One region of the Vibrio celticus genome, then DNA from elsewhere that is predicted to be linked to it. Evidence: riboswitches for the same ligand, from Rfam matches in the RefSeq annotation. Region 1 holds a riboswitch; each other region holds the start of a gene.
What was found. A riboswitch is a leader RNA that binds a small molecule or an ion and turns the genes downstream of it on or off. The one in region 1 is predicted to bind thiamine pyrophosphate.
Positions count from the first base shown of each region.

Region 2: linked by a shared signal. The riboswitch ahead of thiD (bifunctional hydroxymethylpyrimidine kinase/phosphomethylpyrimidine kinase) and the one ahead of thiB (thiamine ABC transporter substrate binding subunit) in region 1 are both predicted to bind thiamine pyrophosphate.
Region 3: linked by a shared signal. The riboswitch ahead of thiC (phosphomethylpyrimidine synthase ThiC) and the one ahead of thiB (thiamine ABC transporter substrate binding subunit) in region 1 are both predicted to bind thiamine pyrophosphate.

Region 1 covers NZ_AP025463.1:366,794-372,344, reverse strand. The annotation lists gene thiP (thiamine/thiamine pyrophosphate ABC transporter permease ThiP) at 1-1,439, opposite strand, end outside; gene thiB (thiamine ABC transporter substrate binding subunit) at 1,520-2,512, opposite strand; TPP riboswitch at 2,566-2,685, opposite strand; gene OCV19_RS01765 (flavin prenyltransferase UbiX) at 2,729-3,352, opposite strand; gene mpl (UDP-N-acetylmuramate:L-alanyl-gamma-D-glutamyl-meso-diaminopimelate ligase) at 3,391-4,749, opposite strand; gene fbp (class 1 fructose-bisphosphatase) at 5,020-5,551, shown strand, end outside.
Region 2 covers NZ_AP025464.1:885,054-890,604, reverse strand. The annotation lists gene OCV19_RS19930 (DUF4382 domain-containing protein) at 219-1,247, shown strand; gene OCV19_RS19925 (helix-turn-helix domain-containing protein) at 1,421-2,149, shown strand; gene OCV19_RS19920 (DMT family transporter) at 2,235-3,152, shown strand; TPP riboswitch at 3,251-3,362, shown strand; gene thiD (bifunctional hydroxymethylpyrimidine kinase/phosphomethylpyrimidine kinase) at 3,460-4,353, shown strand; gene OCV19_RS19910 (ABC transporter ATP-binding protein) at 4,343-5,101, shown strand; gene OCV19_RS19905 (ABC transporter permease) at 5,094-5,551, shown strand, end outside.
Region 3 covers NZ_AP025463.1:30,243-35,793, forward strand. The annotation lists rRNA gene OCV19_RS00125 (23S ribosomal RNA) at 1-303, shown strand, start outside; rRNA gene rrf (5S ribosomal RNA) at 402-517, shown strand; tRNA gene OCV19_RS00135 (tRNA-Asp) at 561-637, shown strand; tRNA gene OCV19_RS00140 (tRNA-Trp) at 697-773, shown strand; gene OCV19_RS00145 (multicopper oxidase family protein) at 1,120-2,502, shown strand; gene crcB (fluoride efflux transporter CrcB) at 2,603-2,986, shown strand; TPP riboswitch at 3,049-3,147, shown strand; gene thiC (phosphomethylpyrimidine synthase ThiC) at 3,278-5,227, shown strand; gene OCV19_RS00160 (thiamine phosphate synthase) at 5,227-5,551, shown strand, end outside.

The sequences.
Region 1 (5,551 bases):
TGACTGCCAAACAAGGCAATCGCACTTAAATCTCCCATTGCAAGCATGAAGCTAATTGAGAATGCGTGTGCCATAGGTTTACGTAATGCTCGCCATTCCACGAGTCTGAATCGGGTGAAGCCCGTCATCCCTAAGCTCGCACACACATACTGATACTGCTGAGACAGGTGCAGCATAGGTTGAGCTAAGGTTTTAATCACGTAAGGCAGCGCCATCAAGCTATTCACGGCAATCACAATAAAGAAAGCCAAGCTGAATACATCGGTAAATGAACGCAGCAATAAGAAAAGACCAGTACTGATGACTAGACCCGGCGTCACTAAGATAATAGTGCCAATCAGTTCGATTTTATCGGCTCGAAAATTCTTATTCTGCAAGCGCCATGCACGACTGGTCAGCAGTATCGCAATACCAATAAAAACGGCGATAACACTGGCCAAAGAAGCGACACGAACTGAGGTCATTAACGCCGCCCAAAACGGTTCACTCCTGAGTACCGTCAATGCTTGTGAATTAATACCACTAAAGATAACCATGGCTAATGGCGGCAATACCAGCATTGAGACTACGATGATCCAAAAGCTATCCCAAGCTTTTGACCACCAGCTGTCCTTAACCAAATATTTCTCTTCCGACAGCTGGCTGGCTGTCACAGAGATTGGCTTAGACAGGCGCTGAATACTCACCGCTAACACACCACACAGTAGCATTTGCCATATTGCGAGTAACGCACCCGCCTGTAAGTCAAAGTCGAACTTAATCGCTTGATAGATGGCTAGTTCAATAGTGGTCGATTTCGGACCTCCACCAAGAGCCATCACTGTTGCAAAGCTGGTGAAGCACAACATGAAAACTAAACCACAAACATGTGGTAGTTGTTGTCTTAAACGCGGCCATTCGACCCATTTAAATTTATTCCAATGACTCATACCCAAATGAGCACACAACTTATGTTGCTCGGCAGGCACGGTATCCAAACCCTGTAAAAGCAGGCGGCTAGCATAAGGCAGATTAAAGAAGACATGCGCCAGCAAAATGCCATTCAAACCATAAATCGAGAATGGTAATTCAATGTCGAAGTTAGCCAAAAATTTAGCTAACCAGCCACTGTTGCCATAAATCGCGAGCAAGCCAAATACACCGACCAACACAGGCAGAACCAAAGTCGACGCGAACAGTCTTAACAACAAAGCTCGTCCAAAAAATTGCCTGCGACACAGAGCGTGAGCAACGGGTATAGCAAAGCCAACACTCAGCACAGTTGAGAGTATCGCTTGATAAAAACTGAATTTCGTTACATGCCAATAGTAAGGATCTGACCATACTTGGCTGATATCAAGAGAAGGGGCATTGCTAAGCAATGCCCCAACTGCTGAAACCACGAAGGCGGTAATGAGTATCGCAACCCAGATCCCGACCGTAGGTGTTTTCTTTATCATAAATTAATTATTTACCGTAAATGGCCCAAACATCACGAATGAGCCTTTAAGTACAGGACGCTCATCTTTTTAATAGTAAGTTAAAAAGTAAGTGCACTCTGCCATTCGCGAATCCAAGGCTTGCGCTTAGCGGCAATTTCTTCAGGCGTAAAGCTCAGAGCTTTCTGCGGTACCGTTAACTGCTCGAACCCTTTTGGTAGTTCGATGCCAGTCACTGGGTACATCCAGTTGCCCGTTGGCATCGCTGATTGGAATTCGTCACTTAGGATAAATGCCATAAACTCATCGGCAAGTTTTTCGTTCTTACTGCCTTTGACCTTAGCTGCCACTTCCACTTGAGTGTAATGACCTTCTTCAAAGCTTGCTGCTGCGTACTTAGAATCACTTTCTGCAATGATGTGGTAAGCCGGAGAAGTCGTGTAAGACAAGACTAAGTCCGACTCGCCTTCTAAGAACATAGAGTAAGCTTCAGACCAACCTTTAGTCACAGTAACCGTTTTCTGAGCGAGCTTCTTCCACGCCGCTGTCGCTTCATCACCGTAAACAGACTTCATCCATAGCATCATGCCTTGACCTGGCGTTGAAGTACGTGGGTCTTGGTAAATAACCTTGAGGTCATCACGTTGCTCAACCAGCTCTTTCAAACTCTTAGGCGGGTTGGCTAATTTCTCTTTGTTATAGATAAACGCAAAGTAACCAAAATCATAAGGAACAAAGGTGCTGTCGTTCCAACCGTTAGGAAGTGTCACTGATGACGTATCAACACTGTGCTCAGCCAATAAGCCCGTCGCTTTCGCCTCAGCCATTAGATTGTTATCTAGGCCTAACACGATGTCTGCTTTGCTGTTACCACCTTCAAGACGCAAGCGGTTAAGAATAGACACGCCATCTTCTAGCGCGACAAAATTCACATCACAGCCACACTTTTCTTCAAATGCTTTTTCAACGGCAGGACGAGGGCCCCAATCCGCAGCAAAAGAATCATAGGTATATACAGTTAGAGTATTGTCTGCAGCAACGGCAGAAAAAGAGATGGCTGTAGTAACAGCAAGAGTTGTTAATGTGAATTTCACTGGACGCTCTCCATGGTCTGAGCGGCACAGGTTTGAGGGAGGAGAACGGTAGAAGTTGGTCCTAACTCAATTCCTACGCCAGCATTATCTGGTTCAGGTTTACGGGTCCCAAGCACTTGCTTGATCTCAGCTCGCATTCATTATTTGAATGGTTCGCTCCCCGATGAGTGTTCAGAATTGTAATTCGAATTTTAACAATAAGCTATCAAGTTTGGATCAATTACGTTGATCGTAACCCCAACGTGGCACTAAACCTTGCTCAATACCAAGATGATCCAAAATACGCGCCACCATAAAATCGACTAGATCTTCGATCGACTTAGGTTGGTGATAAAAACCCGGAGCCGCAGGCATGATCGTCACACCCATGGTCGAGAGTTTGTGCATATTCTCGAGATGCAGCGTAGAAAATGGCGTCTCACGAACCACCAACAGCAGCTGGCCTCGCTCTTTCATAACCACGTCTGCTGCTCGCTCTATCAGGTTATCTGATAGGCCATGAGCAATTGAAGCTAAGCTTCCCGCAGAACATGGACACACCACCATTTGCTTCGGTGCTGCAGAGCCAGAGGCAACCGGTGAGAACCAATCATCTTTGCCACACACCACCAGCTTTTCTGGGTCGCAACCTAAATGCTTAACCAAAGCTTGTTTCGCAGCATCTGGCCCAGCAGGTAACTTAAGTTCATGCTCAGTCGCCAACACCACTCGCGCTGCCGACGATATCAACAAATAAACCTGATAATCTGCCGCCAATAGGCATTCAAGTAAGCGCAGTCCATAAGGCGCACCAGATGCGCCTGTGAAAGCAAGGGTTATAGCTTGATCGTGTTTTGTCATGTTCTCAATTACTTCAAATTATAAGGTCTTGGATGCCGTTAGCCCTTGAGTGCCAACGCATCCAACAGTTTTTGGTGAATACCACCAAAGCCACCATTACTCATTACCAAGATTTGGTCGCCCGCTTGTGCCTCTGAGACAATTTTAGCAACGAATGCGTCCATGTCATCACTCACGTGTGCGGGTTGATGGCACGCATCGGCCACGTCTTGTACAGACCAATCAATGTTATCCGGTTGGAATAAGTAGGTAGAATCCGCCTGCTTGAGCGAATCAGCCAAGGTTTCTTTGTGCACACCACGCTTCATGGTGGCAGAACGAGGCTCTAAAACGGCAATGATTTTCTTTGTGTCGACCTTATTACGTAAGCCGCCGAGCGTAAGTTCAATTGCCGTTGGGTGATGAGCAAAATCGTCATAGACAGAAACGCCTGCCACTTCGCCTTTAAACTCTAAGCGACGCTTGGTATTAATGAACGTCGCCAGTGATCCACATCCTAAATCAGGCGTGACACCAACATGTCTTGCCGCCGCAATCGCCATCAAAGCATTGTTGACGTTATGATCGCCAACCAAATCCCAATCTACGGTTCCAACACATTCGCCTTGGAAGTACACCTCAAATTTAGAGCCGTCTTTAACTAACTTCTTGGCATTCCAATCACCGAGTTCACCACTCGACTCAGTTTCACTCCAGCAGCCACGGGATAACACATCTTGGATCGCGGTATCTTGCTTCGGTGAGAAAATACGGCCATTACTTGGCACTGTGCGAACCAAATGATGGAACTGTCGCTTGATTGCCTCAAGATCATCAAAGATATCTGCATGATCGAATTCGAGATTGTTCATCACTAACGTTCTTGGGTGGTAGTGAACAAACTTAGATCGTTTATCAAAGAAAGCACTGTCGTATTCGTCAGCTTCAACCACGAAGAACATGCTTTCACCAAGGCGAGCTGAGATACCAAAATTACCCAACACACCACCGACAAGAAAACCCGGTGCGTAACCACAGTCTTCAAGGATCCAAGCCAGCATGCTCGATGTTGTTGTCTTACCATGCGTTCCGGATACCGCCAGAACCCAACGCTCATGCAACAAGAACTCTTGCAACCACTGCGGCCCTGAGGTGTATCTAAGGTTGTTATCCAATACATACTCAACACACGGGTTACCACGGCTCATCGCATTGCCAATGACCACTAAGTCAGGTCTTGGTTCTAACTGGCTCGGGTCGAACCCTTCAATAATCTCAATCCCCTGAGACTCCAACAAGGTGCTCATTGGAGGATAAACATTCGCGTCACTACCAGTAACCTTGTGACCTAATTGACGAGCCAATACCGCAGCACCACCCATGAAGGTGCCACAAATTCCTAAGATATGAATATGCATAAATTGCTTCCAAACGCTTGGCTAAATAAACGATGCCTAATTAAAACGGCTTGCACTCATTATCATTAAATGGCGATTAAAAGCGAGCGGCAATGCAAAACAAATTGAGTCGACATTGTAAGTGAGATCTGTGTCGCTTAGTTCATTACCATTAAAAAGATCTAACCTTTAGAATTTAGGTAAGCGTCTAGATGAATAAAGCCCACTCAAGAGGCCGAATCTACAGTGCTCAAATCCCCCCTAATATTGAGAGAAGTTTAAGGAAATAACATGTCTGAGATGCGCACCCTTGGTGAGTTCATTGTTGAGAAACAGAGTGACTTCCCCCATGCAAGCGGTGATCTATCATCCCTTTTGTCGTCTATTCGACTTGCTGCAAAAATTGTTAACCGTGAGATCAACAAGGCTGGCCTAGTCGACATCACTGGCGCTGTTGGTACAGACAACGTGCAAGGTGAAGAGCAACAAAAGCTAGACCTTTACGCGAACGACAAATTTAAAGCGGCTCTAGAAGCTCGTGACCAAGTTTGTGGTGTTGCAAGTGAAGAAGAAGACGAAGCTGTCGCCTTCAATAAAGAGCTCAACAAAAACGCAAAATACGTTGTACTGATGGATCCACTAGATGGCTCTTCAAACATCGATGTGAATGTATCGGTTGGTACAATTTTCTCTATCTACCGTCGAGTATCACCGATCGGTACTCCACCAACACAAGAAGATTTCCTACAGCCAGGACACAAGCAAGTAGCCGCGGGTTACGTGATTTACGGTTCTTCAACCATGCTTGTATACACAACAGGTG
Region 2 (5,551 bases), on a different replicon from region 1:
GCGACTACTGACAATTTACTTACTAGACTTAATTAACCTATGTGCGACCTGATATGTGCACCTTGATGAACAGAGTTTTTGGATGAAGAAATCCCTAAATAATAGGGCTAACCGATTTTGGCCATAAGCGCGGTTTATCTATGAGTCACATTAAGGAAAAGAATAAGAGGGCAACAAACTAAGCCCTTTATTGAGCAGTGATTTATAGGAAATGAGTTATGAAGTATTTAAAGGAAACCGCTTTAGCGAGCCTTGTGCTGGCTGGGCTTGTTGGTTGTGGCGGTGATTCAGGTTCATCAAGCAGCACGACACCCATTACCTTGAGCGTGAGTGATGCGCCCATTGATGATGTTAAAGACGTCACCGTGACATTCAGTAAGGTCGCTTTACTTCCTCAAGGGGGAGGTTCACCACTGATTTATGATGTGTATAAAACGGACGAAAACGGCGATTACGTTGATGAAAATGGCGATCCATTGCCAGATGGTGAGGATCCGATTCCATTAAGTGTGAATTTGCTAGATTACCAAGGCAGCGATGCGCTTCCTTTGATTGAAAATGAGGTCATTCCGGTAGGCAGCTATAAGTTGTGTGTGTTTGCGAATGATGGCGATCACCCAACAGATCCATCTTACGTGATAGAAAACGATGATATGACCCGTGAGTTAACAGTGAAAGGTGAAGGCGCGTGCCCGCAAGGTGTGGGCAAAGAAGATAACGCTGGCGTACTTTACTTTAATAACTCATTTAATGTGAACCAGCAAAGTAACGATTTTGTTGTCGAGTTCGATCTTCGACGCGGCCTAAAGAACAGTTCGACTTTCCCTGATTACACTATTCAAAGAACGTCTGTAAGCCTTATCAATACGGTTGAGACCGGAAATATTGAAGGTACTGTTGCGAAGCAAACCTTTGATGCTTGTAGGCTTACAACCGATAACACCTTTGTTCAGGCGGTCTACTTGTATGAAGGCAACATCGACAAAGATGACATGACACCGATTGGTGGTAGTGAGGAAGTAAAACCCGTCACTTCAGCTTCCGTTGTGCTTGGTGAAGACCAAACTAATTTTGAATTCTCACTGGGCTTTATTGATCCAGGTACTTATTCATTAGGTTATACCTGTACTGCGCAGCATGACAGTGATGAAGACAATGCAGCGCCACTAGCCGCTGGGTTCGCAATATACGAAGCTGAAAATGGTGTGCAAGTCACTGTTGGTCAAGACAGCCAAGTGTCATTCTAACCTTTATGTGAATGACGCTTTTTAATCAAAACGGCCTCTTATTTGGAGGTCGTTTTTGATCATGTCACCTAGCTAGCATGAATTTGATGAGCATTGAATGTGACTCTAGGGAAGTGATAATGTAACGTTGTCTCTATTACTTTAATCTAGCGAAATGTACTCCGGCGTTGCTCATGAAATCTAGCTTAAGCATTCGATCTTACACCAAGCAATTTAATACCCATGCTCATGATGACCATCACCAATTGGTATTGCCGATCCAAGGCAGTATCAATATCGAGATGGTGGGGTATGTCGGCAAAGTGGCCGTGGGCGAATGTGTCGTAATTCCGGTAACCACAGCGCATGCGTTTAAGGCGGATGAGGCGGCGCGGTTTATTGTCGCGGATATGGCGGAGTTGCCGCAGCACTTGTTGGAGCATGAGCTCTCGGTTTTCACGATAACGCCACCTTTGATGAGCTTCTTGTTGTTTGTTGAGAAGCAGCTGGAATATCAGGTCGATAGCGGTATTGAGTCATCAATCGTGGATGTGTTTTCACTGCTGTTAGAGCAACAACAAGTGAGCAAGAACATCGATCCTCGAATCCGGGCGGTACAAAGACTGATCGCGGATAATTACACGCAGCCGTTATCCATTTCACAACTTGCAGAAACGGCCTGTTTGAGCCCCACTCAATTTAAAAAACGCTTCAAAGAGTGCCTGGGCATCAGTGCGCTTAAATACATCACTCGCTATCGTATGGAGAAAGCCCAAGCCTTGTTAACTCATACTGATTTACCGGTTCAATTGATTGCTGAAAATGTGGGTTATAGTGATGTTTCTGCTTTCAGTCGTCGCTTCTCTCAGCACTTTGGAATGTCCCCAAGGGCGTTTCTAGGCTCAATGAAAGAGAGTCTTTAGAAACAACAATAGCGTCCTTTCGGCAAACTAACTTTTATCAATCTTCACTATTATCTATTTCAGAACTGAAAATTAGGTAATAGAAATGAATCTTACCATCAATCGCGTTAACGAATTCCAAACAGGCACTTTAGCCATCTTCTTTGCTTCCATTTTATGGGGCACGACAGGCACCGCCGCAAGTTTTGCTCCTGATCTAAGCCCATTAGCGATTGGTGCTTTCTCTATGGGGGTCGGCGGCCTAATGCAAGCGGGCTTAGCGTATCGAAAAATCCTACTCGCCTTCGATAAACTTTTGCAGAACAAGAAGCTGTTGGCAGTGAGCGCTTTGGCTTTGGCGATCTATCCTTTAGCTTTCTATTCTTCAATGAAATTATCAGGCGTGGCGATTGGTACCGTGGTTTCGATTGCAACCGCACCTTTCTTTTCGGCATTGTTAGAGTGTCTGATTAGCAAAAAGAATAATATCAACAAACGTTGGTTCACTAGCTTTGCGATTGGTGTGGTGGGTATTGGGTTGTTGGTGTTTTCAGAATCTTCATCTACGAATGAGTCAGGTGATGATCTCAAGCTGTTGGGTATTGCTTTAGGTTTGCTAGCAGGGTTGTGTTACGCCATTTATTCTTGGGCGACAAAAGCACTGATAGACAAGGACATTGAGTCTCAAGCGGCGATGGGCAGTATTTTTGGCCTTGGTGCGATGCTGTTGCTACCAACGCTCTGGTTTACGGGGGAGAACCTGTTTTCCTCGCAGATTAACGTATTAGTCATCAGTTATCTGACGTTAATTCCACAATGCTTGGGCTATATCGCGTTCAGTTTTGGTTTACGCCACGTGACCGCGAGTAGCGCCAATCTGCTGACTCTGTTTGAACCAGTAGTTGCAGCGGTGCTTGCCGTCTGCGTTGTCGGTGAGCTGATTCCTTTTATAGGTTGGCTAGGTATGTTTCTGATTGTGCTGTGCTTGTTGATACAGTCGAAGCCAGCTAAAGGAACGTTATAAGTATTTGTTTTGTAATGCCTAATTGAAATTTATTCATGCGTAATTCTTATAATTGAATAAAATCAGTATCTCAGTTGTGAGAGTGCTGTTACTATCGCTATCAATAGTCGGGGGGCATATACCTTATTTGGTGTTTGCTGAGATCGTTAGTCGAGACCCGTTGAACCTGATTCAGTTAACACTGGCGTAGGGAACTATAAGCACTCGATCTACGTCTGCACTCATGAAGACTGTTCATGAATCTATTGCGACTTCTCCTTCGATCGGTGTTCGTTCTCCTACGTCTTGTAAGATAGTAGGAGCGACAATGACACACAGTTCTATTTCAAAAGATTTAACACCAAAAACCTCAGTTTCACAGCACTCTGCTGATGGTTCGATTCGAACGAACACTCCGATTGTATTGACGATCGCTGGCTCAGACAGTGGCGGCGGTGCGGGTATTCAAGCTGATATTAAAGCTATGTCTGCTACAGGTAGTTTTGCTTGTTCGGTAATTACCGCGATCACTTCTCAGAACACGCAAGGCGTTTCCGCCATTTTTCCTATTCCACTCGACCATGTTGCCAGTCAGTTAGATGCGGTTTTTACTGATCTGAATATCGTGGCAGTAAAAGTCGGCATGTTGGCTGATTCGCAAATCATCAAAGTCGTCGCTGACAAAATTAAGCAGTACCAACCTAAGCATCTTGTGATTGACCCTGTAATGGTCGCGACAAGTGGTGACCTTCTCTTAGAAAACTCGGCTATCACCACGCTAAAGCAAGAACTGATTCCGCTGGCAGACATCATTACTCCTAACTTGCCAGAAGGCGCGGCATTAACAGGCAAGCCAGTACCTGAAAGCGAAGCTGAAATGCAGGGCATGATTGAAGACTTACGTGCTTTGGGGGCGAAAGCGGTACTCCTAAAAGGCGGCCACTTAGAGAAGGATGAGAACAGTAACGACCTACTGATTCTCCCGACGACGTCTGCCTTGATTAGCGCGAAGCGTTTCCCGACTAAAAACACCCATGGCACGGGCTGTACGCTTTCATCTGCCATTGCTTCTTTCTTGGCTCAGGGCAACACGCTGGCAGAAGCTGTTGACCTAGGCAAACAATACATTTCTCGCGCGATTGCTCACGCTGATGAGTTACAAGTCGGTCAAGGTCATGGCCCGGTAAATCACTTCTTCGCTGGACACGGTAATGTCCGTTAATACGGTTGGTGTTCAGCTCAGCAATGCCTCCTTACGTTATAACGACAGCGAGCACGCGACTTTGTCTGGGTTGTCGCTTAGCTTAAACGCAGGTAAGTGGACGGTATTGTTGGGTCGAAGTGGCTGCGGAAAAACTACGGTATTGCGTTATCTGGCAGGCTTGCTGGACGACAAGGTGGAGTGGCAGGGTACATTGGCAACGTCCGATGAATTGCCTTTAACGGACCGCATCGCTTACATGGCACAGCAAGACTTGTTACTGCCATGGCTATCGGTTATCGACAATGTATGCCTGAGTCATCGCTTTCAAAATCCAGTTTCTGATAAAGAACAGCAAACCAACCAAGCACTAGAGCTGTTAGCTGCAGTTGGTTTGGCTGATTATGCGAATGCGATGCCGGATCAGTTGTCTGGTGGCATGCGCCAGCGTGTTGCTTTGGCTCGCACCTTAATGCAAGACAAGCCAGTCGTGCTGATGGATGAGCCGTTCTCTGCGCTGGATGCGGTAACAAGACACAAGCTGCAAAGTTTAGCGTGTGAACTGCTAAAAGGTAAAACCGTTGTGTTGATCACCCATGATCCACAAGAAGCGGTGCGCTTGGCGGATAATTTGTATGTGTTGCAAGGCACACCTGCGAATGCTCAGTCTTTATCTGTGCCTCTCACATCAACACCACGAGTGTTAGACGGTGAATGCGCTGAGTTACAACAAGCGATCTTAGATCAGTTGGAGCGTGACTATGAATGATCTAACGCGAAGCGAAGTTGGGGCTCGTTCAACCGACATACAGGCTAGCACTGAACGCCCTCGTCAGATGAATCCCGTTATGCGTTTGATGATCAGCAGTGCTGTGATTCTCGGTTTATGGCAAATGGTGGTCGTTATCTTCGAGATGCCGAGCTTCATTCTGCCAGCGCCTGCAGAAGTCTTTATTAAGCTAATCGAACGTTACGATGTGTTACTCAAACATACATGGGTGACTGCGCAAGAGATCTTACTTGGCTTGCTACTCGGTTTGTCGATGGGGCTATTTTTCGCCCTGCAGATGTTGATGTTCGAACCACTAAAACGCTGGCTGTTACCTATCTTAATCGCTAGTCAAGCGATCCCTGTGTTTGCGATTGCGCCAGTATTGATGCTGTGGCTTGGTTATGGCATCGCCTCAAAAGTGGTGATGGCGGCGATCATTATCTTCTT
Region 3 (5,551 bases), 340 kb from region 1:
CAGTTCGGTCCCTATCTGCCGTGGGCGTTGGAAAATTGAAAGGGCTGCTCCTAGTACGAGAGGACCGGAGTGGACGAACCTCTGGTGTTCGGGTTGTCATGCCAATGGCATTGCCCGGTAGCTAAGTTCGGAATCGATAACCGCTGAAAGCATCTAAGCGGGAAGCGAGCCTTGAGATGAGTTTTCCCTGGCGCTATAAGCGTCCTAAAGGGTTGTCGTAGACTACGACGTTGATAGGCAGGGTGTGTAAGTGCTGCGAGGCATTGAGCTAACCTGTACTAATTGCCCGTGAGGCTTAACCATACAACACCCAAGGGGTTTTGTGGACTCAAAGAAATACCAAACGCTTGAATGAGTTTGAAGAGAGACTTTTAAATCAGTTTTCCGAATTTTAAAATTTGCTTGGCGACCATAGCATTGTGGACCCACCTGATTCCATGCCGAACTCAGAAGTGAAACACAATAGCGCCGATGGTAGTGTGGGGCTTCCCCATGTGAGAGTAGGACATCGCCAGGCTTTAAATTTGAACACTTGTCAGCGACGACAAGTATTCCACTGCGGAGTGGTAGTTCAGTTGGTTAGAATACCGGCCTGTCACGCCGGGGGTCGCGGGTTCGAGTCCCGTCCACTCCGCCACTTATTCGATAACCTCGCCTAGTGCGAGGTTTTTTCGAATCTGAAGTAATGAAAGTTTTAGGGGTGTAGCTCCAATTGGCAGAGCAGCGGATTCCAAATCCGCGTGTTGGGAGTTCGAATCTCTCCACCCCTGCCATATTTAAGGCTCTAGCAGAAATGCTAGAGCCTTTTTGCTTTCTGAATCCAATATACGCCATTAACAGAGCAGCGGATCCCCCGACTTACCAAAACAGCGCGTGTTGGAGTTGAAACCTCCAGCTTGTCATATCTACGCCTCAGCAGAAGTTCTGTTTTTTGCTTTAGATTTGTTCGATTTTTAGTCGACAATTCCTACTTTTAATAAAACCTGACCTTAAAAGTGTAAGTGCTTACTTATCTCAGCCTCTCTTATAAACAACCAACAGCACAAACTACGCTTCTTTATGAGAACTGTTCTCAATATTTTGTTACATTTTGGTCGTTATTACTAAAAGGCAACAAATATGGATATCTCCCGTCGTAAGTTTATTCAATCATCTCTCGCTATATCTGCACTCACTGTACTGCCCGCTTGCTCAATGAAACGGTCGGTTAATGAACAAGGCAAGTATGTTTACGACCTAACGGCAGAGCCTTCAACCGCTGAAATCGTGACGGGGTTTGAGACTAATATTCTAGGCTTTAATGGTCAGATTCCAGCGCCAACGATTCGGTGTCGCCAGGGGGAGAAGGTAACAATCCGTTTTACCAACAAGCTATCAGAACCGACGACTATTCATTGGCACGGTTTAAGGATTCCTATCGGAATGGATGGAGTACCTTTCTTAAGCCAACCACCGATCATGCCTGGTGAAACATTTATTTATGAATTTACGCCACCAGATGCTGGTACGTTTTGGTATCACCCACATATGAATAGCGTTAAACAGCTTGGTATGGGCTTGGTTGGTCTTATTATCGTAGAGGAGAGTATCCCAGTGCCGTTTGATGAAGAACACGCACTGATGCTTAAGCATTGGCATATAGATAAGAAAGGCCAATGGAAAGATCTAATGATCCCACGACTCAGTGCCCGTATGGGTACGCCAGGAGAGTGGAGTAGCGTTAATGGAATACATGAGCCTGCCTATCAGTTAAAACAACATGCAACGACCAGGCTGCGTATCGCAAATGTCGATAATACGATCACTTACCCTATTGCTGTCGAAGGGGCAGAGGCATGGGTGATTGCCATTGATGGTAACCCTGTAAAAACGCCTTATAAACTGACTCAACATAAAATTGGCCCAGGGATGCGAGTGGATATTGGATTGATAGCACCCAAAGCCGGTGGGCGAGTGAGCGTCCTTCAAATGAAAGGACGCTTTCCTTTCTCTTTGTGTGAGTTCGAGGTTGTAGATTCAACCCTTGTTGAGAATCGCTCTCTACCTTCTTTACCCCTTAATCCTGTGACCAACTTAGATTTGGTTAATGCAGAAGAAATTGACTTTTTATTTGAATGGGAAGGGGCGGTTTCTCCAGTATCCAAAGATGGAAAATCTATGCCTAAGTTTTGGCTAACTAATAAACGAGCATGGGAGGGGATGAGCAAAGATAATATCCCTGAACCTTTGGCGACTTTAGATCTGGGAAAAACCTATATATTCGATCTAAAGAACGTCACTCAATACCATCATCCTATCCATATTCATGGACATACTTTTACAGTACTCGAACTTGACGGGAAGAAAGTTGAAGAACCTTTCCATACCGATACAGTGTTACTTGGAAAAAATGGCCGAGCTAAAGCTGCATTTGTAGCCGACAACCCTGGCCGCTGGATGTATCACTGTCATGTTATAGAACACATGAAAACGGGTTTGATGGGATATATTGAAGTTAAGTGACACCTGTAACGTTTAATATTTGCGCATGCATTCTTAGTTTCTACCCTCGCTTTTATCGGCGTTAAAGCTAGAATATAGGGATTATTGTTTGGGAGGATTCATGGGTCAGTTATCTATTCTAGGTTTTATCGCCATCGGTGGCGCGTTTGGTGCTTGTTCACGTTACTTGATTTCAGAGTTATGCGTTGTGATGTTAGGGCGTGGTTTTCCTTACGGTACGCTGACTGTTAACGTAATTGGCTCTCTGATTATGGGATTGCTCATCGCCGCGTTTGAAAATGAGATGGTTGCGACGGAGCCGTGGAGACAAATTATCGGTCTTGGTTTCCTTGGAGCCCTGACGACATTTTCTACGTTTTCGATGGATAACGTGCTTCTTATGCAGCAGGGTGCGTTTTTCAAGATGGGGCTCAATGTACTGCTCAATGTGGTTCTCAGTATTTCAGCCGCATGGATCGGCTTCCAACTTCTGATAAAGTCTTAAAACTTTCTTACGATTTGTTAACAACTCGACTTGGTTTATCCAAGCCGTTTTTATATACTCGATCGTACTTGTCGGAGTGCCATATGGCTGAGACCGTTAACTCGGGATCCGTTGAACCTGATCAGGCTAATACCTGCGAAGGGAACAAGAGTAGATATCTAACTAGAATCCTTCTAGAGATCTATCTCCAGATCACAACTGCATTTTCTTGCTGTGATCCCTCTTGTAGCATCTTATCCGTCAAGCATTTTTATCCCTATAAATAATGGCTAAAAGCCAAGGAAAAATGCTATGTCGAGTCGTAAACAAGCAAGACTGGAAGCGAAGAATTTCATTGATTCTTTATCCGTGCAACCTTATCCAAATTCAAAAAAAGCTTACATCCACGGATCTCGCGAGGACATTCAAGTCCCTGTACGAGAAATATCACTAGCAGATAGCCTTGTTGGTGGTACCAAAAAAGATCCTGTATTCGAACCTAATGCGCCAATTCATGTATACGACACCTCTGGTGTTTATACTGACCCTATGCACGAAATTGACCTTTACAGTGGCCTTCCTAAGTTACGAGAGCAATGGATTGAAGAGCGTGGTGATACAGAACTGTTAGACGATGTAAGTTCTGTCTACACCAAAGAGCGTTTAGAAGATGAAACTCTAGACGACCTTCGTTACGGTAATCTGCCTAGAATTCGTCGCGCCACTGGCGATCAATGTGTTACTCAGCTGCACTATGCTCGTCAGGGAACTATTACTCCTGAGATGGAGTACATTGCGATACGTGAGAACATGGGACGTCAGAAGTTTGCTGATGAGCAGCTGAACCACCAACACCCTGGCCATAACTTTGGCGCAAACCTGCCGAAAGAAATCACCCCTGAGTTCGTGCGTAAAGAAGTCGCTGAAGGCCGAGCTATCATCCCGTCGAACATTAACCACCCTGAATCCGAGCCGATGATTATTGGCCGAAACTTCTTAGTTAAAGTGAACGCCAATATCGGTAACTCTTCAGTAAGTTCTTCGATTGAAGAAGAAGTTGAGAAGTTAGTATGGTCAACTCGCTGGGGTGGAGATACCGTGATGGACCTTTCTACCGGTCGTAATATTCACGAGACTCGCGAATGGATCTTACGTAATAGCCCAGTACCAATTGGTACGGTTCCTATGTATCAAGCGCTTGAAAAAGTGAATGGCGTTGCGGAAGACCTTAACTGGGAAGTGATGCGCGATACTTTGATTGAACAAGCAGAGCAGGGTGTTGATTACTTTACTATCCACGCAGGCTTATTGCTTCGCTACGTTCCTATGACCGCTAAACGTGTGACTGGTATTGTCTCTCGTGGCGGCTCTATCATCGCTAAATGGTGTCTTGCTCATCACCAAGAAAGCTTCCTTTATACCCACTTCCGTGAGATCTGTGAGATCTGTGCGAAGTACGATGTCGCTCTGTCATTAGGTGACGGTCTACGTCCAGGTTCGATTGCTGATGCCAATGATGAAGCTCAATTCTCCGAATTACGTACTTTGGGTGAGTTGACTAAGGTTGCTTGGGAATACGACGTGCAAGTGATCATTGAAGGTCCTGGACATGTGCCAATGCACTTAATTAAAGAGAACATGGACGAGCAGTTAGAGCACTGTCATGAAGCACCGTTCTATACATTAGGTCCATTGACTACCGATATTGCCCCTGGTTATGACCACATTACCTCTGGAATTGGCGCGGCCATGATTGGTTGGTACGGCTGTGCGATGCTCTGTTATGTAACCCCTAAAGAGCATCTAGGCTTACCAAACAAAGAAGATGTGAAGACTGGCCTGATTACTTACAAGCTGGCTGCACACGCTGCAGACTTGGCTAAAGGACATCCGGGTGCACAAATCCGAGATAACGCTTTATCAAAGGCACGTTTTGAATTCCGTTGGGAAGACCAATTTAACCTAGCTCTTGACCCGGAAACTGCGCGCTCTTTCCATGATGAAACCTTACCGCAAGAGTCGGGGAAGGTTGCTCACTTCTGCTCAATGTGTGGCCCTAAATTCTGTTCAATGAAGATCTCTCAAGAAGTTCGAGAGTACGCGAAAGACACTGAACAAGTGGCTGCTGATCAGGCTATAGAAATTAAGATGCTTGATAATCCGTTGGAAGGGATGCGTCAGAAATCACAAGAGTTCCGTGATACTGGCTCTGAACTTTATCACCCAGCAGTAGGCGCAAAAGAAGCTCAATTAGAGGAATAATGACAGTGAAGATTCTTATCCCATCTCAAAATATTGAGCTAACGGGAGAGGTGCAAAGCTGTCTATTAGTTGCTAAGCGACAAGGCTTGGCAACCGATGCAGTTGAGTTGGGTATAAGCCCAACTCAATGCTTCTCCATCGTTGATGCTCAGCAAGCGTTATCTATTGGTTTTGCTCATGATGTTGATTCATTGGCGGAGTGTCGCTCAAGTGAGCTTGATCATATCGTTGATTACAGTCATTCAGTGGCGCTAGCTGATATCCGCTGTGCCTTGGAACAAACTCCGAATGCTATCTATATCGGTGTCTTAGATGACTCAGCTG